DNA from 4 places in the Pseudarthrobacter cremeus genome. Region 3 is predicted to be linked to each of the others. Evidence: riboswitches for the same ligand, from Rfam matches in the RefSeq annotation. Region 3 holds a riboswitch; each other region holds the start of a gene.
What was found. A riboswitch is a leader RNA that binds a small molecule or an ion and turns the genes downstream of it on or off. The one in region 3 is predicted to bind cyclic di-AMP.
Positions count from the first base shown of each region.

Region 1: it holds a riboswitch for cyclic di-AMP, as region 3 does, so the genes downstream of both, ACS5PJ_RS11710 (M23 family metallopeptidase) here and ACS5PJ_RS02105 (LysM peptidoglycan-binding domain-containing protein) in region 3, are expected to answer to the same signal.
Region 2: it holds a riboswitch for cyclic di-AMP, as region 3 does, so the genes downstream of both, ACS5PJ_RS07640 (glycoside hydrolase family 16 protein) here and ACS5PJ_RS02105 (LysM peptidoglycan-binding domain-containing protein) in region 3, are expected to answer to the same signal.
Region 4: it holds a riboswitch for cyclic di-AMP, as region 3 does, so the genes downstream of both, ACS5PJ_RS20435 (aggregation-promoting factor C-terminal-like domain-containing protein) here and ACS5PJ_RS02105 (LysM peptidoglycan-binding domain-containing protein) in region 3, are expected to answer to the same signal.

Region 1 covers NZ_JBPZHC010000005.1:303,029-309,834, forward strand. Annotated here, with positions in the region: gene ACS5PJ_RS11700 (NlpC/P60 family protein) at 1-269, opposite strand, end outside; gene ACS5PJ_RS11705 (C40 family peptidase) at 459-1,133, opposite strand; cyclic di-AMP (ydaO/yuaA leader) riboswitch at 1,204-1,370, opposite strand; gene ACS5PJ_RS11710 (M23 family metallopeptidase) at 1,515-2,339, opposite strand; cyclic di-AMP (ydaO/yuaA leader) riboswitch at 2,343-2,562, opposite strand; gene ACS5PJ_RS11715 (iron-dependent transcriptional repressor DtxR) at 2,744-3,439, opposite strand; gene serC (phosphoserine transaminase) at 3,724-4,854, shown strand; gene ACS5PJ_RS11725 (MFS transporter) at 4,863-6,200, opposite strand; gene ACS5PJ_RS11730 (DUF3027 domain-containing protein) at 6,246-6,773, opposite strand; gene ACS5PJ_RS11735 (cold-shock protein) at 6,783-6,806, opposite strand, start outside.
Region 2 covers NZ_JBPZHC010000003.1:229,763-236,568, forward strand. Annotated here, with positions in the region: gene ACS5PJ_RS07630 (lipopolysaccharide biosynthesis protein) at 1-216, opposite strand, end outside; gene ACS5PJ_RS07635 (glycosyltransferase) at 213-1,379, opposite strand; gene ACS5PJ_RS07640 (glycoside hydrolase family 16 protein) at 1,515-2,579, opposite strand; cyclic di-AMP (ydaO/yuaA leader) riboswitch at 2,583-2,758, opposite strand; gene ACS5PJ_RS07645 (acetyltransferase) at 2,888-3,523, opposite strand; gene ACS5PJ_RS07650 (DegT/DnrJ/EryC1/StrS family aminotransferase) at 3,520-4,683, opposite strand; gene ACS5PJ_RS07655 (AAA family ATPase) at 4,883-6,806, opposite strand, start outside.
Region 3 covers NZ_JBPZHC010000001.1:475,482-482,287, forward strand. Annotated here, with positions in the region: gene ACS5PJ_RS02080 (glucose 1-dehydrogenase) at 1-613, shown strand, start outside; gene ACS5PJ_RS02085 (DUF1810 domain-containing protein) at 696-1,136, opposite strand; gene ACS5PJ_RS02090 (DNA alkylation repair protein) at 1,192-1,719, opposite strand; gene ACS5PJ_RS02095 (TraR/DksA family transcriptional regulator) at 1,723-2,085, opposite strand; gene ACS5PJ_RS02100 (aggregation-promoting factor C-terminal-like domain-containing protein) at 2,176-3,501, opposite strand; cyclic di-AMP (ydaO/yuaA leader) riboswitch at 3,715-3,887, shown strand; gene ACS5PJ_RS02105 (LysM peptidoglycan-binding domain-containing protein) at 3,891-4,733, shown strand; gene ACS5PJ_RS02110 (protein adenylyltransferase SelO) at 4,802-6,265, opposite strand; gene ACS5PJ_RS02115 (dienelactone hydrolase family protein) at 6,363-6,806, opposite strand, start outside.
Region 4 covers NZ_JBPZHC010000015.1:34,763-41,568, reverse strand. Annotated here, with positions in the region: gene ACS5PJ_RS20445 (response regulator transcription factor) at 122-862, shown strand; gene ACS5PJ_RS20440 (HAMP domain-containing sensor histidine kinase) at 870-2,402, shown strand; cyclic di-AMP (ydaO/yuaA leader) riboswitch at 2,495-2,654, shown strand; gene ACS5PJ_RS20435 (aggregation-promoting factor C-terminal-like domain-containing protein) at 2,660-3,442, shown strand; gene ACS5PJ_RS20430 (YdeI/OmpD-associated family protein) at 3,495-3,938, shown strand; gene ACS5PJ_RS20425 (HAD-IA family hydrolase) at 3,919-4,599, opposite strand; gene ACS5PJ_RS20420 (VOC family protein) at 4,644-5,018, opposite strand; gene upp (uracil phosphoribosyltransferase) at 5,138-5,773, opposite strand; gene ACS5PJ_RS20410 (phosphatase PAP2 family protein) at 5,786-6,577, opposite strand; gene tadA (tRNA adenosine(34) deaminase TadA) at 6,694-6,806, shown strand, end outside.

The sequences.
Region 1 (6,806 bases), on a different contig from region 3:
GCGATGGTCGACTCAGCCGAAATAACGGCGGGGGCGGAAACCTCAACCTCAAGGTTAGAGGCCGAAACCCCTTCATGCTGAACGCTGGTGTCGGCAGCGTTGGCTGCGATACCGCTGGTCAGGACCAGGCCGGAAGCAGCAGCGATAACCGCTGCCTGACGGCCCATGCCGCCGGCGTTGTCGCCGACAGCCTTGGCAATGACAGCCAGCGAGTTGGTCTTGGTGGTGACCTCGGCGCGGTGCCGTGCAGAAGTTGCACGAGTAGTCATTAATTTTCTCTCTTTCGATTTCCTCAGGACCGCGTGGCAGGCCAGGGGCTTTGGACGTGCCGGCATCTTGGGGGTACGCCGGCACGTCCCGAACGGGGATTTAGCGAAAAGGTCCAGGCCGGCACACGGTTCCGGCAGCGCGAGGGCTGCAGGAACCGGTGCCCGGCAGGAACCGGGGCGCGGAAGGAACTACTGCGCCAGGGTGAAGAAGGAAGAGGTGCCCGTGGAGGCAGCTGAGTGGAGCAGCGTTCCCTGTGAGGGGTTCAGCGCGCTGATCATCATGCCGTTGCCAACGTAGATGCCAACGTGAGCGCCACCGTTCTGCATGACCAGGTCACCGGGGACGGGGGTGGAGGTCGGCTTCATAGCCGTCCAGGCGTTCACCCGGGGAATGCTGATCCCGGCCTGGGCGTAGACCCACTGCGTGAACCCGGAGCAGTCCCAGCCGCTGGGAGTGGTGCCGCCCCAGACGTAGGGGTGGCCGATGCCGGTGTAGGCAATGGCGGCCAGACCGGATGCGGCTGCAGAGGAGACGGCGCCGGCGAGCTTGTCGGCGGCCTTTTCCGTTGCCCCGGCACCCTGTGCGGCGGTTTCGGCTGCAGTTGACAGCGCACGGACTCTTTCGATCTTCGGCGCGGCGGTGGTCTTGACCACCGGGCGTTCGAACGAAACAGTGGCCGTGGGAGCGGCAGTGACGGCCAGTGCAGACTGAGCTGACCCGGACTCGGTGGATGCGGACACGCCGGCGGTGGAATCCGCAGCGTTGGCCGGAAGCCCCATGGTCAGGATCAGACCTGACGCGGCTGCGATGACAGCAGCCTGGCGACCTACGGTCCCGGCATTGGCACTGACTGCCTTGGACACAGAGCCCAAGGGGTTGGTGCGAACCGTGTGCGCGCGGTGACGCGCAGAATTATGACGTGAAGACACGAAGGTAGCCTCTCCCAATGCCTGCGAGGTGAGCTGTCGGATTCGGATGGGAGTGCACCCGGCCGCGCTGCTTCCTGGGAAGCTTTGCGACTTAACCCCAAGGCCTTCAGAAATCGAAGACCAAAATTGGTTCCCCCGCCCCTGCCAGACGAATTCATGCGAACGGACCTTGAGCGGTGGCAGAGCTAGGCAATCCACTCAAGAACGTCAGCTTCGGAAAAGCTGGCGCGCTTTAGACGGTACAGGAGTTCTGAGCCAATGTCACATTCAGGTCACGGCATGTCACCTGAATCTGATAGTTGGCCATCATTTGGGTCAGAGCCAGCCGGTGGGGTCGACGACTTCGCCGTTGACCTGGACCTCGAAGTGGAGGTGGCAGCCGGTTGAGGCGCCCGTGGTGCCGCTGAGGGCCACGACGTCGCCGCGGCTGACCGTCTGGCCCATCTTGACGCTCGCCGAGGAGAGGTGGTTGTACGTGGTTTCGAGGCCGTTCCCGTGATCCACCACGACGCGGTTGCCGCCGCCGTACTGGTGCCACCCCACGAACGTCACGGTGCCGCTGGCGGCGGCCATGACAGGAGTTCCGCACTGGGCAACAAAGTCCTGGCCCCGGTGGAAGTCGCCGGCACCGCCGGTGATGGGGCTTACGCGGAAGCCGAACGGTGAGGCTGTGGTCAGTTGGGCCAGGGGCGCACCCAGGCTTCCGGCGGAGGCTGCGCGGGTGATGGACCCTGCGGACTGGGCGCTCAGCAGCTGCTTCAGCTTCCCGTCGGGATCGCCCTTCGTCACTACCGAGGAGCGGCTGAAGTCAATCTGCGCACCGGCGGCGGCCGAGATTTCGGGCTGCGGGGCGGCGGAGACAGCTGATGCAGGCTGCCCCGGCTCCTGCTGGGCCATGACCGGGCTGGTGGCCGGAACGGTAACGGTGAGCACAAGTCCCGTTGCAGCGAGGGCTATTCCGGCCTTTTGGCCGATGCCGCTGGCGGCTGCGAAATCCGTAATTTGCCGGAAGGGTCCACGCCGGCGGCGCGCTTCGCGCTGGGAATCGCGTGGCCTGTCGGCCGTAAAAACCTCGGCCGGACGCGGCACCGAGGCGGGGCCCGCAGCGCGACGGCGGCCCCTGGAGTATTGCGTGGTCAAGAATGTTCCTCTCTGGATAGCCTGCGAAGTTAGCTGTCGGATTCGGGTCAGAGAGTTCAAAGACCCGGTCCGCCGTGACAAGCACTTTGGCGCAGAAATATCCCGTGAGGATTCTTCATTGGAAGAGGCTTGCTGCTGACGGACTTCACCCCAAGGCAGCCTTGCGACTGCCGGTTGTGGTTCCCCCGCCTCTGCCAGTTAGTGACTCGTGCACCTGATCCGCTGGCAGAGCTCGGCTCCGGATCAGGTAACGCTTTTGTATCGACGTTCTGTGAAAACTATAAATGATTAAGTCGGACAGTAACAATTCCGTTATCTTTGCAGAACGGCGCTTACTGCGCTAGTGGCACGCCAGTCCAGGCTTGCCCGTGCCGGAAACCCGGAGCGCTCAGCAACCCGGAGGGTCAGCCGACTGAAACGAACACGTGCGCAGCGACTTCCGGGGGCAGCTCCAACGCCCCCTCGATACCGGGCACACGGACGGAAATGTACTCCCCTACGCGCTCCAGCGTGACCGAAGCGCCAGGCCGGATGCCGCCCTCATCCAGCTGGATCAGCAGTTCCGGCTCCACCTGGATGGGCTCTGCGAGGCGGCTGACCAACACGTTCGAGTCCGGGCCGTAGCCCTGCATGGCTTCAAGGAGATTAATCACACCGTCGTCAAGGAGTGAGGCGGGCGCTCCGCCCAGGGCGGCCAGCCCGGGGATGGGGTTGCCGTAGGGCGACTGTGTGGGATGGTTCAGCAGTTCGTAGATGCGGCGTTCGACCCGCTCGCTCATCACGTGCTCCCACCGGCAGGCTTCATCATGGACGTAGGCCCAGTCCAGGCCGATCACATCGGCGAGCAGGCGTTCTGCGAGGCGGTGCTTGCGCATGACTTCGGTGGCCCGCTTGCGTCCGGTCTCCGTCAGTTCCAGGTGACGGTCCCCCGAGACCACAACCAGCCCGTCCCGTTCCATCCGGCCGATGGTCTGGGACACCGTGGGCCCCGAGTGACGCAGCCGCTCGGCAATGCGCGCACGAAGAGCAACGATGTTCTCTTCCTCAAGCTCCAAAATGGTCCGAAGATACATCTCCGTGGTATCAATCAGATCCGTCATCCAGCTCAGCTCCTCGAGCGCAGTACCTTGCGTTGTCCCACCGTATCGCGTCCGGCGCAGCGGCGAGGTCCGGTGAAAAGCTTAGCCTATTTTGAATTTGTCCGGATAATTCCGGGCGGCCGCACGGCGGGGCTTCCTGTCTCATTGACTGGACTATGACGGCGCCGGTTCGGCGCCAAATAGCCGGTTCAGGCAGAATAAAAGGGGCCCTTCGTGCAGTCACTGCCGGCCACCCCACCGTCCTTCGGACATGAGTCATGTCAACGCCGAAATTTGGAGCCACTGTGAGCGAAACCAGCATCACTATTCCTGCCGACCTCCTGCCAAAGGACGGACGGTTCGGCGCAGGCCCCTCCAAGGTCAGGCCCGAACAGATCGAAGCACTCGCGGCGGCCTCCAGGACCATTCTGGGCACCTCACACCGTCAGGCGCCGGTGAAGAACCTCGTGGGGTCCGTCCGCGAGGGGCTGAGCCGGTTCTTCCGCGCCCCCGAGGGCTATGAGGTCGTCCTGGGCGTCGGCGGCTCCACCGCTTTCTGGGATATCGCCAGCTTCGGCCTGGTGGAGAAGAAGGCCCAGCACCTCTCCTTCGGCGAGTTCGGCTCCAAGTTCGCCTCCGCCACCAACAAGGCCCCGTTCCTGGAAGCCTCCTCCATCATCACGTCCGACCCCGGAACCCGCCCGGCAGCCCAGGCTGAAGCCGGAGTGGATGTCTATGCCTGGCCGCAGAACGAGACCTCCACGGGTGTGGCGGCACCGGTCAAGCGCGTCGAAGGCGCAGACTCCGGTTCACTGGTCCTGGTTGACGCCACCTCCGCGGCAGGCGGCCTGGACGTTGATGTTGCCGAGTCCGATGTCTACTACTTCGCGCCGCAGAAGAACTTTGCGTCCGACGGCGGCCTGTGGCTGGGGCTGTTCTCCCCGGCCGCGCTGGAACGTGCGGCCAGGATCAAGGCCACGGACCGCTGGATCCCTGACTTCCTGGACCTGCAGACGGCGATCGAGAACTCCAGGCTGAACCAGACCTACAACACGCCGTCGCTCTCCACCCTGGTGACGCTCGACGCGCAGGTGCAGTGGCTGAACGCCAGCGGCGGCCTGGACTTCGCCGCGGCACGCACCGCGGACTCCGCCGGCAGGATCTACAGCTGGGCCGAGGCTTCGGACTTCGCCACACCTTTTGTGGCCAAGGCCGAAGAGCGCTCCAACGTCATCGCCACCATCGACTTTGACGACTCCATCGATGCCGCCGCGATCGCCAAGGTGCTGCGGGCAAACGGCGTCGTGGACACCGAGCCCTACCGGAAGCTGGGCCGCAACCAGCTCCGGATTGCCACGTTCGTGGCCATTGACCCGGACGACGTCTCCGCGCTGCTGGCCAGCATCGACTTCGTCGTGGGCGAACTCCGCAAGTAGCGAACGCTTCAACGTCCGACGGCGTCGTCCGGGTTTTGCTCCCGGTCGGCGCCGTTTGCCGTGTCCCCCGGGCTGGCAACGTCGCCCAGGCGGGATACCACCCGGAAATGGCGCAGACCGCGGGCGCGCCGGTTGAACGCGATCCTCAACTGCTGGGCACGGATGATCCACACCAGTCCGATCAGCGCGGCGATGATCCCTGATGCGGCTGCAACCGCAAGCGCCCACCGGGCACCGGCAACGTTCGCAACCCAGCCCACCAGTGGCGCCCCGATGGGGGTGCCGCCCATGAAGATGGCCATATAGAGGGCCATGACCCGGCCGCGCATCACAGGATCGGTGGTGGTCTGGACGTAGCCGTTGGCACTGGTCATCATGGTGATCGCGAACAGGCCAACGGGGACCAAAGCAACGCCGAACCAGAAGTAGTCGGGGGCCAGGGCGGCCAGCCCGGAGGTCACTCCAAAGGCAGCCGAAGCACCGAAGATCATCCGCAGCCGGGGTTTGCCGCGGCCTGCGGAGAGCAGTGCGCCGGCCACCGAGCCGATGGCCATGATGGAGTTCATCAGCCCGAACTCATCAGCGTCCAGCCCGAATTCCGTGCCCACCATGGCCGCGATGAACAGCACGAAGTTGAGCCCGAGCGTTCCCACAATGAAGACAGCCACCAGCACCACCACGAGGTCCGGACGGTAGCGGACGTAGTGCAGGCCCTCGCGGATCCGGCCCTTTCCGGCAGCCGCGCGGGGAAGCCGGCGCAAGGACGCCGACGGGATCTTCCACAGGCTCAGGAGCATCGCCAGGAACGTGGCGGTATTGATGAGGAACACCCAGCCCGGGCCGACCGCCACGGTCAGCAGTCCGGCAACTGCCGGCCCGATCATGCGGGCAACGTTGAACGAAGCGCTGTTCAGTGCCACGGCGTTGGGCAGGTAGTCATCCCGGACGAGCTCTGAAACAAACGTCTGCCGCACTGGAGCATCGAGCGCGGAGACCATGCCCAGCAGCAGGGCGAAGCCGTAGACATGCCATAACTGGCCTGCGCCGAGTACCACCACGACGCCCAGCCCGGTGCTGAGCAGAGCCATCGTCGACTGCGTTATCAGCAGCAGCTGCCGGCGGCTGTAGCGGTCCGCCACCAGCCCGGCTACCGGCGCCAGGAAGAGCTGGGGACCGAGCTGGAGCGCCATGGTGATGCCCATGGCGCCGGCGTCGTGGTCCGTAAGGTGGTCGAACACCAGCCAGTCCTGGGCGGTCCGCTGCATCCAGGTCCCGATGTTGGAGACCAGCGCGCCGAAGAACCAGATCCGGTAATTAAGGATGTGCAGGGATTTGAAGGTGGACATCAGGTCCGGCCTCCGTGGTGATCAACCCTGCCCGCAGACAAGCGCCTAGTCAGCCTCACCGGCGCGGTCGCCGTATTCCTCCTCGGGATCCGCGGTTTCTTCGTCCGGGTCAGCGGCGGGGGTGTCCCCGGCCGCCACAGCGGGTGACTCGTCGTCCTCGGCTTCGCGGGAATCCTCCGGACGGACACGCTCGGCCCACGGGACCCACTCCGGGGACAGGATGGAGTCCTCGGAGGGCAGCAGGCCAAGCTCACTGACCGTCACCACCTTGGACCGGGAGTTCCTGGTCAGGACCGCGTACCACTGCCAGCCCTGGTAGCCGGGCAGCTTTGATTCGAACAGATGCGTGACCAGGCGGTCGCCTTCGCTCTTGGCGGCCAGGTGCGCGCCGATGTCGGACGGCGCCGTGATGCCTTCGATCGCAGTGCGCGCTACATCGACGGCGGCGGCGAGGAAGACGTCCGGCTTGCCGGTCCGCCACACGGGGATGCCGGCGCGGCGTTTGGCGGCTGCCTGCTCAACGCGCGGGGAATCGGCTGCGGCCTGGTCCGGCTGTTCAGCTTCCGGGATCATCAACAGGGCCTAAACGTCCAGCTCGTCGGCAAC
Region 2 (6,806 bases), on a different contig from region 3:
GATCAGGGCCTGCGCAACCCCGGCGTCGGCGATGGTCTCGGCATAGGCCATCAGGACAAGTGCCAGCGCCACCAGGCCGTAATCATGGGGAGAAAGCAGCCTGGCCAGCACGATGGTGGTGATCAGGACGATGACCCGCCCGGAAACGAAGGCTGCGCCCTGCCACACGGCGCCCATGACCCCGGTCCGTGCCAGGTCTCCAGGCGTGTCCTTCATGCGTTCCGGTTTCCCAACGGCTGACCGGCGCCTGCGGAACTGATCGCTGCGCGCAGCTCCTCCAGGTATTCGTTTGCCACGGTCTGCCACGTCCGGACGGGTGCTTCGCTGACCATGCCCGCGCGAGGCGGGCGGGACAGGATTTCCACTACGCGGTCCACGAAAAGTTCCGGGTCAGCTTCAATGCTCAGCAACGGATGGGCATCCTGTTCCCTGGCGGCCACCGGCGTGGCAACCACGGGAACGCCGGCGGCCAGCGCCTCGCGTACAGAGTTCCGTATCCCTACTCCGTGTTCGTCAGGAAATACTGCAACGTCGGCGCCGTCGAATACGTCGACGACGGATGGCACGTTCGCCAGAACGTTCACTCTTGGCCCGGCGAGGGCGAGGACGGCAGGGGTGGGACGGCGGCCGGCGAGTACGAACCTGGCTTCGGGAATCCGCTGCCACACCCGCGGTGCGACCTTGTTAACAAGGACAGAGGCACTGTCGATGTTGGGGCCGTAGTTCAGGCTTCCCACGAAACAGGCCACCGGCGCAGTCCGCGTACTGCCGGTCCGGACTGCAGGTTCGGCACCGTTCGGGATGCTCCTGACCGGGCGGCCCAGCCGGGCCGACCAGGCAACGGCATCCTGGGCCCCCACAGTGAGGAGCCTCGCCCGCAGGGGGAGGCGGCGCTCCGCCCTCAGGGATTGGAGTTCCCTGGCCAGGTAGGCCGGCCTCTGCAGGCCACCTGCGATGGCGGTGTCCATGCCCGCACGGATGGACCAGGGGTCCACTGTCTGCAGGACCAGGGGCCCCCGGACGTAGTGGGAAAGGAACAGGGCATGCGGACCGTGGATCAGTGTGGCGTCATGGCTGGCCGAGAGTTCGGATACCGCCCCAGTGGCCCGGGGTGTGGACCGTTCGTGCTTTCCGAGGCCGTTCAGGCCAAAAGCTGAGCGTAGCAGCGCCGAGCGGCGGGGGCGGGTGGGCAAAATGACCACTGCTTCGCAGCGCCCGCGTACGTCATCGGGAACAGGTACCGGACCGCCATACGTCAGGAGCGTGACAGTGACGTCCGCGGGGAGGTGCCTGATCAGCTCGTAGGGGATCATCGAGCTGCCGTCGCCTAGCACGGGGTCTCGGTTGGGAACGCTTTCTGTTGCGTAAAGCAACCTCATTGCAAGAGTGTACTGGAGGGGTACCGCGCTCCGAGGGGTAGCGGGGAATAACTGTGGTATTACACAGCAAAGGCGGCCGGACGGCTGCGGGAAGCCCCGTCGTCGTCCGTCCGCCTTAACTTTGGCCGGCTGAAATTACTGCCAGGCGCGCACGTAGTCAACCTGGACCTGCGATGCAGCTCCGTAGGTGGGGTTGGTGGATGCGGCACCGACGTTGAGGACGATGTACTGCGGTGCGTTTCCGTCGTTGGTGGGGTAGGACTTGACCTTGACGCCGTCATAGTAGACGTCCGAGGAAGTGGCCGTACGGTGGAGGCCGTAGGTGTGGAAATCGTTGGCCCAGTTTCCGGGGACCGTGCCCTGGTTCTGTGCGCCGGACGTTGAGTGGTAGTTCACGGTCATCTTGGCCTTGAGGACCTCGGCGATGTCGTTTTCCCCAGTGGACGGCCAGGACTGGCCGGTGGTCCAGAAGGCGGGCCAGTTGTACAGGCCGTTGGCGTTACCGGGGAACTTGATCCGTGCCTCGACATAGCCGGTGCCGAACTGGTAACCGGTGGTGGCGCCGCCCTTGGGGTTCGTCGAGACCAGCGCCCCTGACGTCGCGGAGTTGAGGGTCAGCACAAGATTTCCGCCGGCGACAGCAACGTTGCCGGGGCTGGTGCTGACCTTGTTCATGGTGCCGCAGTTCGAAGAGAACCAGCAGTTGGACCATTTTGTGCCGTCCAGGGACGGGGCGTTGAAGTCATCGTTGAACGCCATCGTCCAGTTTCCGGGAACGCCGAGCGGCGCAGCGCCGCCCGTGGCGGCAAGTGGCGCGGGCGCGGCGGCCTGTGCCAGCACGGGTGCCATAGTGGCGGGTGCAGGGGCCGGTGCCGGGAGTGCCTCGGCTGCCGGTGCCGCGGGCGGTTCGGTGGTGGCTGAGGGGGACGGTGTTTCAGCCGCAGGGGCCTGCGACTGTTGGCCTGACGTGTCGGTGACCGGGCTGAGCTCGCTGCCGGCGGCGCTGGAGGACTGGTCCTGGGCCTGGCCGCAGGCGGAAACTGCAAGGAGTGCAGCTACGGCAGCGGCAGCGAACGCAAGAGTGCGCGGGCTTTTCCTGTGCAGGAAGCCGTTCTTGAAACGGGAATCCGGCGTGGTGGGTTGGGTGGAGTGGACAGCTTTTTGGCGCGCGCTAACGCGCGACTGGGTTGATCCAGACATGGGTGATTACCTCTCAACGCCTGCGGAGTTAGCTGTCGGGTTCGGATGAGGCCATCCGGCCGCGCCCCATTGCGGCTTCACCCCGAGGGCCGGCAAAATGCCAAGGCCCGGACTCTGGGTCCCCCGTCTCTGCCTAAACCTAGTGGACTCCGGGAAGCGGCAGAGCTCGGCGTAACATCCCGGATTCGGGTCCGGATTGGCCGGGCCCACTGATCGACCGTACAGGACCGGTGGGTGATAATCACAATCCGGTAACAGGAATCACAACTGCGGAGGGTCCCCTTGCGCTCGGCGTTCCCGAGCTTCGGTTATCCCTTGTCGATGGGGTGGGCGGGTACGCCGACCCAGGTTTCGCCGTCGGGCACGTTGCTTAGAACGGCCGCCCCCATACCCACCGTGGCGTAGGACCCGACTGACGTCCGTTCACGGACGCTGCAGTTCATCCCCAGGTAGGCCGCCCGGCCGATCCGGACTCCCCCACCCAGCGACACGCCGGCCGCGAACGTCGCGAAGTCCGCCACGTCGTCGTCGTGCGTGAAGGTCACGGACGGCATGGCCACAACGTGGGCCCCGAGCGTGACGGAGGCTGTCAGTGTCACGTTCTTCAGGAGGATGCTGCCTCGGCCGATCCGGCAGCCCTCAGGGCACTCCACGCTGGGATCGATGGCGGTGGCGTAACGGGCATCGCGGAGGCCCAGGGCCGCCAGCCGCTCCACCACAGCTTCCCGGGACTTCCCGGAGGCCAGGCACACGAGCACCAGCGCGTGGGTGAACTTGGGTGCATCGTCAATGGTCCCCAGCACAGGCGCTCCGTCGACGGTGACGCCGGCCATTTCCTTGTCGTCGTCGAGCATACCGACGACGTCGTACTGCCCGCTGGCGCGGACCATTGTCAGGACTTCCCGGGCCAGTCCGCTGGCGGCGATCAGGACCAGTTCGCTCACCGGTGGACCCCGGCGGCCGCCCGGATGCTGTTCATGACGCGGTTCAGTCCGACGTTGTCCAGCCTGTGGAAAAGCGGAAGAACCAGGGTCCGGTCGGCGAGCCGTTCAGTAGCCTGGAGCCCGGCGTTTCCCGTATCCCGCCACCGGTAGGCCGGCTGCCGGTGAGCAGCCACGGCGCCGCGGTGCGCCGAAATCCCGGCATCAGCCAGGCGGCCCAGGAGCCCGTCGCGGTCGGTGGCAAAGCCCGGGAGGACTTCGAGCCAGAAGGACTGGAAGTTGGTGGCCCCATACGGTGGGTCGGCAACCAACCGGAGCCCGGCCAGGGCGGAAAGGCCTGCCGCATAACGAGCGGCGATCTCCCGACGGCGGGCCACGATCTGGCCCAGCCTGCCCAGTTGCACCATGCCGATGGCAGCCTGCAGATCCGTCATCTGGTAGTCGAAGCCGACCTCGACGTACACCTCCGGCGTGCAGACGCCGGATCCGCGACGGTCCGCCACCGGCACGTTCAGTGAATGGCAACGGAGGCTCCGGGCCCGCGCCGCCCAGTCCGCCCGGTGGGTGGTCAGCATGCCGCCTTCGCCCGTGGTCAGCACGTTGTCCGGATGGAACGACCACACGGCAACGTCCGCTCCGGCGCCCACCGGTCTGCCCTTGTATGCGGAACCGACAGCGCATCCGGCGTCTTCGATCACAATGATTTCGTGACGCTCGCAAAGCTCGCGGACGGGGTCCAGGTCAACCGGAATGCCGGCTTGGTCCACCACGATCACGGCCCGGGTGTCCAGGGTCAGTGCAGCCCGGACGGAGGCCGCAGTCACGGTGCCGGTGACTGGATCCACATCGCAGAACACTGGCCGCGCGCCGACATACGTCACCGCATTGGCGGTGGCGATTAAAGCCAGTGACGGAACCACCACGTCATCGCCCGGACCGATGCCGGCCACCACCAGCGCCAGGTGCAGCGCGGAGGTGCCGCTGGAGGTCGCGACGGCGTGGCGCACCTCCTGCAGTGCGCTGAACCTTGCCTCGAAGGCCTTCACTTTCGGCCCCTGGGTGAGCACCCCGGAGGCGAGGACCTCAGCCACGGCGCGGGTCTCGTCCTCGCCGATCCATGGTTCCATGACATTGATGCAGGCCAGCACGGTTTCCGCAGTCACCACACACCGGCTTCGCTGGCGACCGTTCTCATTTGTCCGCGTCCTTCCCACGTTCCGGCCCCCGGGGACTTTGAATCCGTACTGCCAAATTAGTCGGCTGCGTCCTGGTGGGGCACCGGAAGCCTCCGGTTGTGTGGGCACCGGCAGGGAACAATGCGGGAATTGCGGGAACCTGCAGCACCGTGCCCCGGCAGCTGGGCTAGAGGACCGGAAGGACGAACTGTTCCTTTGCCTGGGCGGTTTCCTTGCCCGTGGCAAGCGCTGTCAGCTGGGCGCGTGATTCCACCCCGAGCTTCCGGTAGATCGCGGTGAGGCGCACTTCCACGGTCCGCACAGACACATACAGGGTGGCCGCGATCTCCTTGTTCCGCATCCCGCGGGACACCATGCCCGCCAGCACGCGTTCGTGGTCTGCAAGCATGAGGATTGCGGGGTTGCCAGGGGCGCCGGCCAGTTCCACACGTTCGTCGAGGAGCAGCGAGTCAACGTGCTGGGCCCAGGCGTCCGCACCGGCTTCGTCAAACATGACCTTGGCGCGCATCAGCCCGTCCTTGGCCTCCCGCTGCCGGCCGAAGGCGCCCAACCGCTCCCCGTAGCAAAGCAGGGTCCGGGCGCGCTCCAGAATCGAATCCTGGGAGTTCCGGGCTTCGAGGGCATGCCTGAACAGTTGAAGGGACTGCTCGCCGTCGGCAAGCATGGCCCGGCTGCGGGCCACGGCCGTCAGCAGCCAGGGAGACCGCAGGCCGACCGCACGGCTCTCCAGCCGGTAGAGGGCCTGCGCCGCTTCGTGGTGGCGGCCGAGCCTGACCAGGACTTCCACCAGATCCGCCTCGCAGCGTAGCAGCGTAGGGTTTCCGTACGCCGTTCCGATCTCGGCGGCACGTGAGAGGTGCGCGAAGGACTCCGCCAGGTTGCCGCGCATGAGTGCAAAGTGGCCCTGGCAGGCCGCCAGCTGGGCCGTGATGGCCGGGTGGCTGTCCGCCCCGGAGAGATGCTGCGCCTCGGCCACGTACAGCCGTGCCAGGGCCTCATCGCCCAGGGAATGGGCCCGCCACACCCGGAAGATGTGCCGCATCCCCCGGTGGTATTTCGATTCCGGTTCGCTGAGTTCCAGGTCTTCAATGAGCCGGATGGCTTTGCCGACGCGGCCCGCCCTGACCTCGTTGTCAACGGCGAGGTAGGCTGCGGTTTCCCGCCAGTTGACGTTGCTCGCCTCCACCGAGTTCCGCACTATGGCGAAGGCTTCCTGGGCAAGGTCATATTGCTCGGCGTAGCTCAGGGCCCTCCCCTGCACCAGGAGCATGGCGATGGTGCTGGCGGCAGCCTCGTGCTTGCGGGCAACGTAGTCCCTGTTCCCACTGATCGCTTCGATCAGCAACCTGGCCCGGTCCGCCACCGCCAGGCAGTCCTTGGAGGCGGCATCGTTGAACTTTTCGGCGTGCTCGAGCAGCGCTTTCGCATCCTCCAGTTCCCACCGCTCGGCGTAATAAAGCGAACCGACAGCCAACAGCGAGGCAGCGTACGCCGGATCGTGCTGTCCGAACTCCTTCACCAGGCGCAGCACCATGCTGGACCGCACGGCGGCGCCCTGCATGAACTGGATTTCGAAGCCGAGTCCTGTCAGGCGAAGAATCAGCGGAGGGTTGCGTGTCACGCGCTGTGCCCAGTCCAAGTAGCGCCTGGCATAGACGAACTCGCCCCTGTTGAACAGCAGTTCCGCCACCGTGGAGAGCCGCGCCGCCGTCTCCGCCTCCCACGGATTGATGGTGAGCGCGCGCTCGATGAATTCCACGGCGAACGGCACCTCTCCGCTCCGGATCAGGTCGACAGCGAACCGCAGCAGGCCAAAAGGTGTCTGGCGTTCCAGCGCGGTGAAACTCTGGTGCCACCGGCGTGCGTACGGGTCCGTTTCCCCGGCGGCCTCTGCCAGTGCGCGGTGGTTGGCTGTCCGGACGGCCGGGGTCATCGTGGCGAAGGCGTAACCCCGGAGCAGTTGGTCCTGGATCCGCAGGTGCGGACCGGACCTGCTGACCATGCCGTTTGCCAGGAGTTCGTCGACCCCCGCCCACAGGTCGCCATACGCTTTTTCCAGGGTGGCGATGTCACTCCGGCAGGACAGCGAC
Region 3 (6,806 bases):
TGCAGCGCTGATCGAGGCGGCGGGCCGGAAAGCCGTCAAAGTTCCCGGCGACCTGAAGGATGAAGTGGCGTGCCAGGAACTGGTGGACACCGCCGTCGCCGTTCTGGGCGCCGTGGACATCCTGGTCAACAACGCCGGCAAGCAGGTGGCGCAGGAGACCATTGCGGACATCACCGATGAACAGTTCGACCACACACTGAAGACCAATGTTTACGCGATGTTCTGGCTCACCAAGGCCGCACTTCCGCATCTGCCGCCGGGGTCAGCCATCATCAACACCACGTCCATCCAGGCCTATAACCATTCTCCCGCACTGGTGGACTATGCCACCACCAAGGCGGCCATCAACAACTTCACCAAAGGCCTGGCCCAGCAGCTTGCGCCCCAGGGCATCCGGGTGAATGCTGTGGCTCCCGGACCCGTTTGGACGCCGCTTCAGGTAAGCAGTGGCCAGCCGAAGGAAGACCTGCCCGGGTTCGGGCAGTCCACTCCCCTGGGCCGCGCCGGCCAGCCTGCCGAGCTCGCCCCGGCCTACGTGTTCCTCGCCTCCGCCGAGTCCAGTTACGTGGTGGGCGAGACGCTGAACGTGAACGGCGGCACACCCTCGCCCTAGGTTCGGCAGGGCAACAAAAGACCGACGGCGGCGGCATGCTCCAGCAGCGGGGCGCACCGCTGCCGTTGTTTAGCGGCCCGCGTCAGTCACGGTCCCCAGCGAGCAGCGCATCGGTGGCCGGATCAGGCTCGCCGTCGAAAAACTGCGCCAGCACAGTCTTGAAGACAGTCTCACCGGGCGCGGCGCGAAGGAACAATGTCATCGAGGAGTGCAGCTTCCTGGCATCGATGCCGCCCAGGATATCCGTAGCGGAACGGCCGGCGTGGGTGGCGATCGCTGCCGCGCACTCCAGGAGCCGCGGCCCAAGGACCTCGTGCTTGAGGTAGGCCTGCGCTTCCGGCAGCGAGGCAATGGCGTACCTGACCGACGTCGGGCTGCTGCCCAGCCCGGCGTACTGGGGAAAGATGAACCACATCCAGTGGCCCGTCTTCTTTCCGAGCTGCAGCTCTGCCAGCGCCTGGCCGTAGGTCCCCGAGTTGTCCTGGGCTTCAACAAAGCGTTCCAGGTCGTAGGTATCACTCATGTATGTCTCCTGCTTTAAAGCGGTTCGGGCTGTATTTTGTTCGGTTCGGGCTGACCTAGGCGGTCCCCGCGGTGATCCCGGTTGTCAATGACGCGGCGTGGCTGACCCGCCCGTCCGGGTCCTGGCTCCACCGGCCGATGACCGTCTCCGCGCGCTGCCGGTCCCTTCCCTTCAGTGCGGCCAACAGCGGGAGGACAACGTCCGCAATGAGCGGGGCCACCAGATCATCCGCGTGGGCGGTGCGGATGAAACCCTCGACCCGCGTCAGATCAGTATGCCGCAGCAGGACAGCCCGCGACTGCAAGAGCACCACTGCCGCCAGGCGGCGTTCAAAAACCGGCCGTCGGCCGGGGCCTGGCTGGCCCCAAAGGACCGAAGCCAGGGCCGTCACTTCGTCGTGGTCCAGGTCCCTGAACTTCCGGCCTGCATCCCGGACTGTCCCGCGGATGGCTCCCACCGAAGCCCCGTAGGACGACAGCGCCGCGCCGACCCTTGATTCGACGTTGTCGGCCCGGTACCACGAACCCTCGTTCTGCAGCGTGGCGTCGATGAAAGCGGCGGCATCCTGCACCCTCTGGTTCATGGCTTACCGTCCGTGACGCCCGGTGGCGGCATGGTTGATGCAGAACGGCGTCCAGGGCCGGGCCTCAAGGCGCCCCTCGGCGATGGGCCGGCCGCAGACCGCGCACGTGCCGTACGTTCCTTCCAGGATCCGCTGGAGGGCGGCCTCCACGTCGGCGAGCCCGGAGGTGCTTTGGTTCAGCAGTGCCGATGCCTGGGACAGTTCGAAAGCGATCGTGGCGCCCTCGGGGTCGTGCTCGTCGTCCACATTGGAATCCTGCCGGGCGGCATTGGCTGAGGAAATGTCTGCGCGCAGCGCCGGCAGCAGGGCAAGCTTCCGGGCACGTTCTTCCTCCAGGAGAACCCGGAACTTTTCGAAGTCAGCCATGGGGAAAGCCTAGCCGGGCCATGCACAACCGGCTCGGCAGTCGCGCCTGAACGGCAGACACCAACTGCCGGGACTGTGGGTCCGGACAGGTCAGTACCAGTTGTTGGCAACGGAGTGGTTCCAGGCACCGCACGGTGACCCGTACCTGTCCGCGATATAGGCGAGGCCCCACTCCACCTGCGTCCTGTAGCTGGTGAGCCAGTCGCTCCCTGCAGAGCTGTATTTTCCCGGTGGCAAAGCCTGGGCTATGCCGTAAGCGCCCGAATAGGGATTGGTGGCCGTGGTCAGCCAATTGGATTCCTTGGTCCACAGCTGGGCCAGGCACTGGAACTGGTCCTGACCCCACCCGAACGCCGAAAGCCGCCCGGACGCATAGCTCTTCGCCCCCGCCGGGTCGTTGACCGCGCCGCCGGGGACAGAAGGTACGACGACGACCGGTGGCGGGGCCGGCGTCGGGCCCGGGACTGGTGCCGGTGCGGCCGCCGGTGGTGCGGCGGGTGCGGCGGCCGGCGGCGCGGCAGGTGCCGCGGGTGGCGGGTTCACCGGTTTCTGCGCGGCAGCAAGGGCCGCTGCCTTGGCAGCCGCCTCTTCCTGCCGGCGTGCCTGCTCTGCAGCCGCCGCGCGCTTGGCGGCCTGGGCCGTTTCGTAGGCGGCCTGGGCGGCCTGACCCTGCCTGAATTCCCCTTCCACCGCGGCGGTGGTGCCCTTGAGGGATGCAAGCTGTGCAGTGAGCTCCCCGCCATGCTCCTGTTGCTCGGTAATCTGGCGGGACATGGCCTGCTGAGCCGCCTGGGCGGTTTCCAGCTTGCCCTTCGCTTCGGCCGACAGCCGCTCACGCTCCGCCCTTGCCACCTTCTCCTGGTCGGTCAGCGAATGGGACACCCGTTCGGCCGCCGCGGCCTTGCTCACCAGTGCGGCTGTTTTGTCACTGACGATCTGGACGATGTTGAGGCCTTGGATGCTGTTGGTCTGCACGGCATCCAGGGCTACGAAGAAGCCCATATTGGTGCCGCCGGTCTTGTACGACTGGGCAGCCAATGCTCCGATCTCCCTCTTGTGCTGTTCCAGGTCAGCGGTTGCGCGCGCCGTCCGGGCGGCGAGGGTATCCAGCCTGGCGGTAGCGTCCCGAAGGGCCGCATCGGCAACCGCGTACTCGGCGGCAGAGGTAACCGCGGCGCTTCCCAGCTCTTCAGCCCGCGCCTGGAGTCCGCCCAAAAGGTCGTTGATCCTGGTGACCTCTGCGGCTTTGCCGGCCTCACTTTGCCTGGCATCCTGAACGTCCTGCCATGACGGGTAGCCGCCCGGGGGCGCGTCGTCACCGGCGTGTGCGGGGAGCATCGATAACGAGGCGGCAAAGGCCATCGCCAGAGCAGCGGCAGAGACAGACGGCCCCACTTTTTGAAAAAAACGCGACATAGTTTGTGAGCCTACCGGGCATATACGCCATTGCGCCCCTGACCTGCAACATCGTTACCGTCAGGTGTTCACGCAGGAGCAAAAGCGAGGCACCGCTACCGCTTACATTCCGTTACCGGAATGTGACATTGCCGCAGAACAGAAGTTATGGTCGTCCGGTGCCCCGGTTTAAGCCGGGACATTCCCGTCAGTATGCCGAGCCCTGCCGCTGACCCGGGACCCCAGCCGCATTCAACTGGCAGGGACGGGGGAACCACATTTCCACGGCTTCGCAGGAAGTCTTGGGGTTAAGTCGTCAACACTCCGTCCCGTGCGGAGGCGTTGCCGGCCGGGTGACTCCGACCCGAACCCGACAGCTCACCCCGCAGGCATGGGAGAGGCGATCAACCATGTCAAAGAACACAGCTTCCGCACGCCACCGCGCCGTTCCAGCCCGCTCCATTGTGCTTACTGGCCTGTCCTCAGCAGCCAAGGCGCACGCCCGCACCATCGGCAGGCCGGCCCTTGTGGCCGTGGCCGCCTCAGGCATGCTTTTCAGTGCCGGCACTGCTGCCCAGGCCGGTGTCCATGGCCCGGAAAACTCCGGAACCGCCAACATCCAGGGACAGGCCAGCGCGCCGGCGGCTGCCCCGGTAGCCGCCCCGGTTGCCGCTGCTGCCCCCGCTGCAGCGGGCAACGTCCACACCGTCGTTTCGGGTGACACGCTCGGTGCCATTTCGGCCGCCTACGGCGTTGCCCTCGGAGACGTCCTGGCCGCCAACGGCCTGTCGATGGACTCGATCATCTACCCCGGCAACCAGATCAGCATCCCGGGCGCCGGCTACGCTGCTCCGGCTCCCAGGGCTGCTGCGGCCCCTGCAGCGCCGACCAACACCGGGGTCCGGTTGGCTTCCACAACGGCCCAGGCGGCGCCGGCTCCTTCCGGCGCCGCCGGCCCGGCGATCCTGGCATCCGCCTACTCCCAGCTGGGAATCCAGCAGGACTGCACCGCAATGGTGGAGAAGGCTTTGCGCTCGGTCGGCAAGAGTGTGGGGGACCTGGCGCCCGTCCAGTTCTTCCAGTACGGCAGCGTGGTGGGTACCCCGGCCGCCGGTGACCTCGTTATCACTGCCGGCCACGTGGGCGTCTATGCCGGCAACGGCCAGGTTGTCAGCGGCGGCGTGGACGGTTACAAGACCGAAGTCCACTCCATCAGCTGGCTTACGGGAGCATCTTTCGTCCGCGTAGGGTGATCCCGGCTGGAACGGACGGCGGCGGGCCGCCTCAAGCAACCCGCCGCCGTCGTCCGTCCATTCAATGCTCAGGTCCCGCAGAAGGTCCGGTAGCTCCCGAAGTCATCCGGGGCGGGGGCCGCATAGCGTTCCTGGCCCGGCCGCTCCGTGTAAGGATCGGCCAGCACATCCACCAGACGGTTGAACGGGCCCAGGTCGCCGGCTGTAGCCGCGGCAAGGGCCTCCTCAACAAGATGGTTCCGCGGGATGTACACGGGGTTGACCCGGTCCATGGCCTCCGCATCAGGCATCAGGGCCCGCCAGCGTTCAGCCCATGCTTCGAACGCCTCCGGATCCACGAAGAGGGCCCGGACCGTTGCCGTGGCTCCGCCGGCTGCTGAGCCGAGGCCGCGGAAAAACGAGGTGTAGTCCACTTCCCCTTGCTGCAGCAGAGCCAGCAGGTCGTCCGCCAGCGGCGCCGCGATATCCTCGGTTGCTCCCGCCCCCAGCCCGAGCTTGGCCTTCATCCCGGACAACCACGCGGCGCTGTACTGCGTGCGGAAGGCACCGAGGGACTCCACGGCGAGCGCAACAGCCTGCTCCTGGTCCTCATGGAGCAGGGGCAGCAACGCCTCGGCGAGCCTGGTGAGATTCCATTCGGCGATGAGAGGCTGGTTGGCGTAGGCATAGCGTCCGCCCTCATCGATCGAACTGTAGACGGCGCCCGGGTTGAACGCGTCCATGAACGCGCAGGGGCCGTAGTCGATGGTTTCGCCTGAGATTGCCATGTTGTCCGTATTCATCACGCCGTGAACGAACCCCACCAGCATCCACCGGGCAACCAGCGACGCCTGGGCCGCTATCACCGCATCGAAAAACGCCACATATGGTTGCGGGGCCGCCGCCGCGGCAGGGTAATGGCGGCTGATCGCATGGTCCGCCAGGCGGCGGAGGAGCTCAGTGTCTCCGTTGACCCTGGCAAACTGAAAACTCCCCACCCGCAGGTGGCTGTCCGCGACCCGGGTGAGCACAGCGCCGGGCAGCATTGTTTCGCGGCGGACCGGCTGTCCGGTCCCTACGACCGCGAGGGACCGTGTGGTGGGGATGCCCATCGCGTGCATGGATTCACTGACGAGGTACTCCCGCAGCATCGGACCGACGACGGCGAAGCCATCCCCGGCACGGGCAAACGGTGTGCGGCCGGAGCCTTTGAGATGGACATCGCGGAGCCGCCCGTTGACGTCCGTGACCTCCCCGAGGAGCAGGGCCCGTCCGTCACCCAGAATCGGCGAATAGCCGCCGAACTGGTGGCCGGCGTAGGCCTGGGCAACCGGCGTGGCACCTTTAGGGATCAGGTTGCCGATCAGCAGGCGTATCCCTTCGGGCGTCCGCAGATCAGCCGGATTCAGGCCCAGTTCCAAGGCCATTCCCTCATTCAGGGCCAGCAGTTGCGGGTCCGGGGCCTCCGCCGCCTTCCAGGGAACCGCCAGCTCCTCGAACTCACTGGCGAAGCGGCCCTCGAAGGTGAGCGTGGTTTCGGCTACGGCTCTCATGGTTCAAGACTACCCGCGGGACATTCACCCACTGAGGCGAATCAGGCAGGCAACCCCGGTTGCCGTTCTTCCCGCGACAGCGATGTGCAGCCAACGCTCAGACGTGCTGCTTGAACCAGGACAGCGTGTCGTTCCAGGCTGCGGTGGCCTGCGCCTGGTTGTATCGCTCGCTGGTGTCGTTGTGGAAGGCGTGGTCGACGCCGGGATACACGGTGACCTGATGGGTGATGTTGCTGGCTGCCAGAGCATCGCGGAGGGCGGGCATTGCCCCGGTGATCCGCTGGTCGAGTTCAGCGTAGATGCCGAACACCGCGGCCTTGATCGAGGGAACCTTGTTCAGGTCCGGGGCAGGCCCATAGAACGCAGCAGTGGCTTTCAGGCCGGACAACTCGGTTGCCGCCTGCCAGGTGATGCCGCCGCCGAAGCAGTATCCGTTCATGCAAATGCGGTCCGGGTCCACAAAGTCCTGGGCCTGAAGGTACTCAAAGGCGGCCGCGAAGTCAGCGACGTGGCGTTGGGCTCCGGCGCGGGTGAGGGCTCC
Region 4 (6,806 bases), on a different contig from region 3:
CTCCGGGCCGCACGGCCGGAGTCCTGCGCCTGCACCACATCCAGCTCGCTAGGCTGGGATTCACAGCCCGCACACAGGAAGCCCATAGCGCGGGCTAACCCGAACATCGGAGAGTTGTCCCATGGCCACTTCGCACTCCATGACCAACAACCTTCCGCAGCTCACCCACCCGGACGGCTCCCCCATCCGCGCCCTGGTGGTTGACGACGAGCCCAGCCTCTCCGAGCTCATGAGCATGGGGCTCCGCATGGCCGGATGGTCCGTTGCCGTGGCCGCGGACGGCCCGGAGGCCGTCAAGCTGGCCAAGGAGTTCCGCCCGGATGTCCTGGTGCTGGATGTGATGCTGCCCGGGTTCGACGGCGTGGAGCTGCTCGGCCGGATACGGGCCTTCGCCCCGGAGGTTCCTGCGCTGTTCCTGACTGCCAAAGACGCCGTCCAGGACCGGATTGTGGGCCTGGCGGCCGGCGGGGACGATTACGTCACCAAGCCATTCAGCATGGAAGAAGTCCTGCTGCGGCTGCACCGTCTGGTCCAGCGGTCCGGCGTTGCCGCCATGGACACCGCCGAACTCGTGGTGGGCGATCTGGTCCTCAACATCGACACCCGCGAGGTGACCCGCGCCGGCGACGACGTCCAGCTCACTGCCACCCAGTTCGAGCTGCTCCGTTACCTGATGGAGAACCCCAAGCGTGTGATCAGCAAGGCCCAGATCCTTGACCGCGTCTGGAATTACGATTTCGGCGGGCAGGCCAACATCGTCGAACTCTATATCTCCTACCTGCGCAAGAAAGTCGATTCCGTCCACCCGCCCATGATCCACACCGTGCGGGGCGCCGGTTACGTCATCAAGCCGGCAGAGTAGCCCTTCCATGTCCTCATCACTGGCCACCCAGCCGTCCAGACGGAGCTGGCTGAAGCCCGCCACCTGGCACCTGCGTACCCGCCTGGTCCTGCTCGCCATGGCTCTGCTGGTGGCCATCTGCGGGGCCGTCGGCCTGTTCAGTTACGCTTCCATGGATTCCTTCCTGACGCGGCAGCTCGATGAGCAGCTGAGCCAGGCCGCGAACCGTTCGAACGATCCCGGGCGGCCTCCCTCGGGCGGCGGATTCAACGGCAGGGACCCGCTGGACGCCCGCGGCCAGAGTGTGGGAACCCTCAACGCCCGCATCGTGAACGGACAGCTCAACAGCGGCGGCTACCTGGACCCGAACACCACACGCTCTGCGCTCAGCTCTGAGGACAAGCAGACCCTGCTCGCCCTGGCGCGGAACGGCAATCCGGTGGACCGCCCGCTCTCCAAGGGTGACTACCGGATCGTGGCCGTGGAAACCGGCTTCGGCGACGTCCTGGTGACGGGACTTCCGCTGGCAGCCAAGGAAAGCACGCTGGCGTCACTGGTGTGGACGTTCACGTTCGTTTCCCTGGGCGGCCTGGCGCTGATCGGGCTTGCCGGGACCGTGCTCATCCGGCGCACCATGAAACCGCTGGAGCAGCTTTCAGAAGTTGCCACCCGGGTATCGCAGCTCCCCCTGGATGCGGGCGAGGTGGCACTCGCGGTGCGCGTCCCGCCGTCGAACTCCAACCCCGGAACCGAAGTGGGCAGCGTGGGCCACGCCCTCAATCTGATGCTGGACAACGTGGCCAATGCGCTGGAGGCGAGGCAGAAAAGCGAAACCAAAGTTCGTCAGTTCGTCGCCGATGCCTCACATGAATTGCGGACTCCGCTGACAGCCATCCGAGGCTATACGGAACTGATGCGGATGACCGAGAATTTCACGCCGGACGGCCGGAAGTCCTTGGCGCGGGTGCAGAGCCAGTCGGAGCGCATGACCACCCTCGTGGAGGACCTGCTCCTGCTTGCCCGGCTCGACGAGGGCCAGCCGCTCAAACTCAGCGAGGTGGACCTCACCCAACTGGTGGTCGAGACAGTCAGCGACGAAAAAGTCATCGCCCCGGGCCACACCTGGCGCCTCGAACTGCCGGACGAGCCGGTCGCGGTGACCGGTGACGCATCGCAACTGCGCCAGGTCCTGGTGAACCTGCTCTCCAACGCACGCAAGCACACTCCGCCGGGAACCACCGTGGTGACCGGGGTCAGCAGGGCGGCTGATGGCAGCGCCGAGGTTACGGTAACGGACGACGGCGGCGGCATGCCGGCCGGATTCGTGGACAAGGCCTTTTCGCGGTTCGCCCGCGCAGACGCTTCCCGGGCGGGCACCGCCCACCCTTCCGGAGCCGCGGCCTCCGAGGGCACCAGCGGCCTGGGCCTGTCCATAGTGCAGTCCATCGTTGAGGCGCACGGCGGAACCGTCACGGCGACATCTGCCCCCGGCCATACGGCCTTTACGCTTCGCCTCCCTTCAGGTTCCCCAACCACGCAAGGTGACACACCGGCGTCGTGATCCCTGTTACCAAAATGTGACTTAAGGTTGTAACTCCTGTACCGTCGATTGGGTGCAGTTCCCTTTGGGCTGCATATCCGGATGACGCCAAGCTCTGCCGCTCCCCGGATTCCGCGTTCAGAGGCAGAGGCGGGGGACCCACGGTCCCGGGCCCAAGAGTGCCCTTGGGGTTAAGCCAGCACGTGAACTTTCCGTGTGGCCGGATGCCCTCATCCGAACCCGACAGCTAACTCCGCAGGTGTGAGAGGCGATCCATCATGTCTGAATACAGAGCACAAACGCGCCCGGAGAACGGGTCACAGAAACCGCACGGCCGCCGGAAAGCTTCCGAAGCGGAGTCAGCATCCCCGGTAGCGGCAACCTCCGGGTCCACATCCACCCCCACCGCATCCTTGGCCAAGCTTCCCTCCATTGGCAAGCGTGCAGCAGTATTCACGGCGGCGTGCGCGCTCCTCATCGGAGTCGGCGCTGCCGGCCAGGCGTCCGAGTCAACTTCACTGCTGGCCGCGGGCGATGCCCAGCCAACTGCTCAAACCTCCGCCGCGGCCGGATCCAGCCTCAGCTTCGGAACGGCCGAAGTCCAGGCGAAACCCGCTCCGGAAGCCGCTCCGGCAGGGATCAGCCTTGCCCCGCAGGCTGCCGAGCCGGCACCTGCCGCCGCCCCGGCCCCCGCTCCAGCGCCTGCGGCGGCGCCCGAGCCTGCCCCAGCACCGGCACCGGTAGTGGCGGTCAATGACCCGGCCGGCGCCCAGGCGTACGCCGCCGGGCAGCTGGCATCATACGGTTGGGCGGCTGACCAGATGCAATGCCTGAAGACGCTCTGGACGAAGGAATCCGACTGGACCACAACGGCCACCAATGCCAGCAGCGGCGCCTATGGCATCGTCCAGTCATTGCCTGCGGAGAAGATGGCCAGCGCCGGAGCGGACTACCTGACGAACTACCGCACTCAGATCAACTGGGGCCTGAACTACGTCAAGGAGCGCTACCAGTCCCCCTGCGGTGCCCTGAACTTCCACCTGTCGCACAACTGGTACTGAGCACAAGGCTCCATACCTGTCGGCTTTGAGCCGTCCGGGGCATACTGGGGCCATGAAATTCACCACCACGATTCTTGGCAGCGGCAATAAGACCGGTATTGAGGTCCCGGCGGAGGTCGTCGCCGGGCTGGGCGCAGGCAAGCGGCCGCCCGTCGTCGTGACCATCAACGGGAAGAGCTACCGCAGCAGCATCGCCGTGATGGGTGGCCAGAACCTGATCGGGGTCAGCGAGCACAACCGCGAATTCACGGGGGTCTCCGCCGGCGACACCGTGGAGGTGGACGTCGAGCTGGATACCCAACCGCGCATTGTCGAGGTTCCGGACGACCTCGCGGCGGCAATGGCGGCCGATCCTGATGCCCAGGCGTTCTACGCCACCCTCAGTTACAGCAGTCAGCGGCGCTACGTGGAGCCTCTCGCTGATGCCAAAACAGAGGAAACCCGGTCGCGGCGGATCGCCAAGGTAGTGGCCGATCTCAAAGCCGGAAAGAAATAGTCCTTCGTCCCTGCGCATCTGAGGTCACCGAGGCGGAAACCTCTGCGTAGTCCTGAATGTGCAGCACGCCCGGCGGCAGTGGGCCCGTCTTGGACCCCACCGCCACAGTGCGGATCCCGGCGGCCACGCCGGCGGCAATTCCAGCCGGAGCATCCTCAAAAACCACGGCGTCCCCGGGCTCCACGCCCAGCAGGCGGGCCGCCGTCAGGTAGCCTTCCGGGTGCGGCTTGCCCCGGGTCACAACCTCCGCCGTCACGGACGTGCCCGGCATCGCCAGGCCCGCCGCGTCCATCCGGATATCCGCCAGGACCCGGTCCGCGGAAGTCACCAACGCCACGGCATCGGCCGGAAGGCTTCCAAGCAGCCTGGCCGCGCCCGGGATGGCGATGATCCCGGCGGTCCGCACGCGTTCCATGGCGCCGAGTTCCCGGGTGAGCGCTACGACGTCGGAACCTGCTGGAGCGAACCGTTTGACGGTGTCGATGGCCTGCACGCCATGGGAGGTCCGCAGGATTTCTTCGATGTCCAGGCCATAGCGGTCCGCCAACTCCCCCCAGACCTCCTCGACAACGGCGGTCGAATCCACCAGGGTGCCGTCCATGTCAAACAGGGCGGCACGGCAGGTGAACGCGCGTGTGGAGGCAGGTGCGAAGGGATTCATGCACCCCATTTTGCCCTACCCGTTTTTGCATGCCTTGGCTTGACCTACGATTCCCGCCCGGGAATGTACTGCACGGCCCACTTGTTGCCGTCCGGATCAGCAAAATAGACGAAGTGTCCCCAGTCCTGGACGTCAATTTCACTGACGTCCACACCGTTGTTCTTCAGATGGTCGTGCGCGGCCTGGATGTCACTGACCACGAGCTGCAGGTTCGGCGCGGTGCCTGGCGGGGCGTCCGTGAGCCCCTCGCCGATGCTGATCGAGCAGGCCGAGCCCGGCGGGGTCAACTGGACAAAACGGATGCCGTCCATCGGCCGTTCGTCGAAATCCGCGTTGAACCCCACTTTGTTGACGTAGAAGTCCTTGGCGTGGTCGACGTCGGATACCGGCACAAAAACGAGTTCTAGTTTCCAGTCCATCCGCACAGGTTAGCTGCGAGGCAGCGCGTCCGGAAGGCCGTGGGCAAAAGGCGCCCGGGTGGATGCCAGTACCGGCCGGGTCGACGCAGTTCCGGCACCGCCGGAAGCTGTACCGCCAGTCAGCCTGCGATTCCGTACAGGCGGTCGCCGGCGTCGCCGAGTCCGGGGACAATATAGGACTTCTCGTTGAGTTTTTCGTCGATCGATGCCAGGACGATGGTGACGTTGGCGTCGGCGAGTTCTTCCTCCAGCTTGGCCAGTCCTTCCGGGGCTGCCAGGAGGCAAATGCAGGTGACGTCGGACGCGCCCCGTTTGAACAGGAACTTGATCGCTTCGCGCAAAGTGCCGCCGGTGGCCAGCATGGGGTCCAGCACGAAGATCTGCCGGTCAGTGAGGTCATCCGGGAGGCGCTCGGCGTAAGTGATGATGTCCAGGGTCTCCTCGTCCCGTGCCATGCCGAGGAAACCGACTTCAGCGGTGGGAACAAGCTTGGTCATGCCTTCGAGCATGCCCAGGCCGGCACGAAGGATGGGGACCACCAGAGGCGTGGGCTTGGTGAAGGCGGTTCCTACCGCGGTGCTGACGGGGGTCTCGATGGTGACCGGCTGTGTGCGGACCTCACGGGTAGCCTCGTAGGCCAGAAGGGTAACCAGCTCTTCCGTCAACTGCCGGAAGACCGGTGACGGGGTGTTCTTGTCCCGGAGGACGGTGAGCTTATGGGCGACCAGCGGGTGGTCCACAACGAGAGTGCGCATGGGTCAAAACTATCACCCGGGCGCAGGGCCCCCGCCCGAAGAGCCGGTGCCCGCACCGCGTTCTGCAGAGCCCCCGGCGGAGCCCTGCACACCCGCGCCGTCTTCCGTGTGGTCGTCGCGGAGGACCGGGTGTTCAAAGGTTGGGGACGGACCCGCGTGCTCACGTTTACGCAGCAGATGGAAGAGTCTGTGTGCGAGTATCACCATGGCCACCCAGGCAAGGCCAAGGAACCAGCCGGCCATCACATCGGTTAGCCAGTGATGACCCAGGAACACCCGGCTCAGGCCCATCGCGATGATGAAGACGGCGCCGGCGGTGATGGCGGTGATGCGCGTCCAGAGCACCTCGAACTGGAGGCAGATGATGTAGACCAGTACGCCGATCACCACTGTGGTGTTGAGGGTATGGCCGCTCGGGAACGACGGTGAGGTCTCATAGGGCGGGACGGCGTCGGCGTGGTCCGGGCGGGTCCGGCCTACGAGGCGTTTGCCGAAGGTGGTGGCCGTTGTTGAAACGGCCGCGGCGCCGCCCACCAGGATGATTGGCCGCCAGGTCCTGCTCAGGAAAGTGAGCCAGGCTGTGAGGATGGAGGCCAGGATGGGCATGCCGATGCCCCCGCCCAGATTCGTGAACCCGGTCACAGCCGAGTCCAGCACCGGGTTGCGGAGTTCTTCAGCAAGTTGAAGGGCCGGCTGGTCGAGATTCGCGAGCCCGGCATCATCCACCACGTTGTCGTACACCTCGGCACCCAGCAGTGCCATGGCAACAACCAGCACACCACCGACCAGAAGCGTGATCCACATTGCGGCATACGGCTTGAACCATTGTCCCAGGCGGTCCCTGAGGGTGTCCGTGTCCACGTTGCCTCCCGGCGCCCATGCTTTGCTGGCTGGATATCCTTCGAAACTATCATTGAGCCATGGTCCAGTCAGAAAAGGAACACGGCGAGTGGATGGACCTCGCCCTGGCCGAGGCCCGGCGCGCCCTCGACACGGAGGACGTGCCCATCGGGGCCGTGGTGATTGGTCCCGA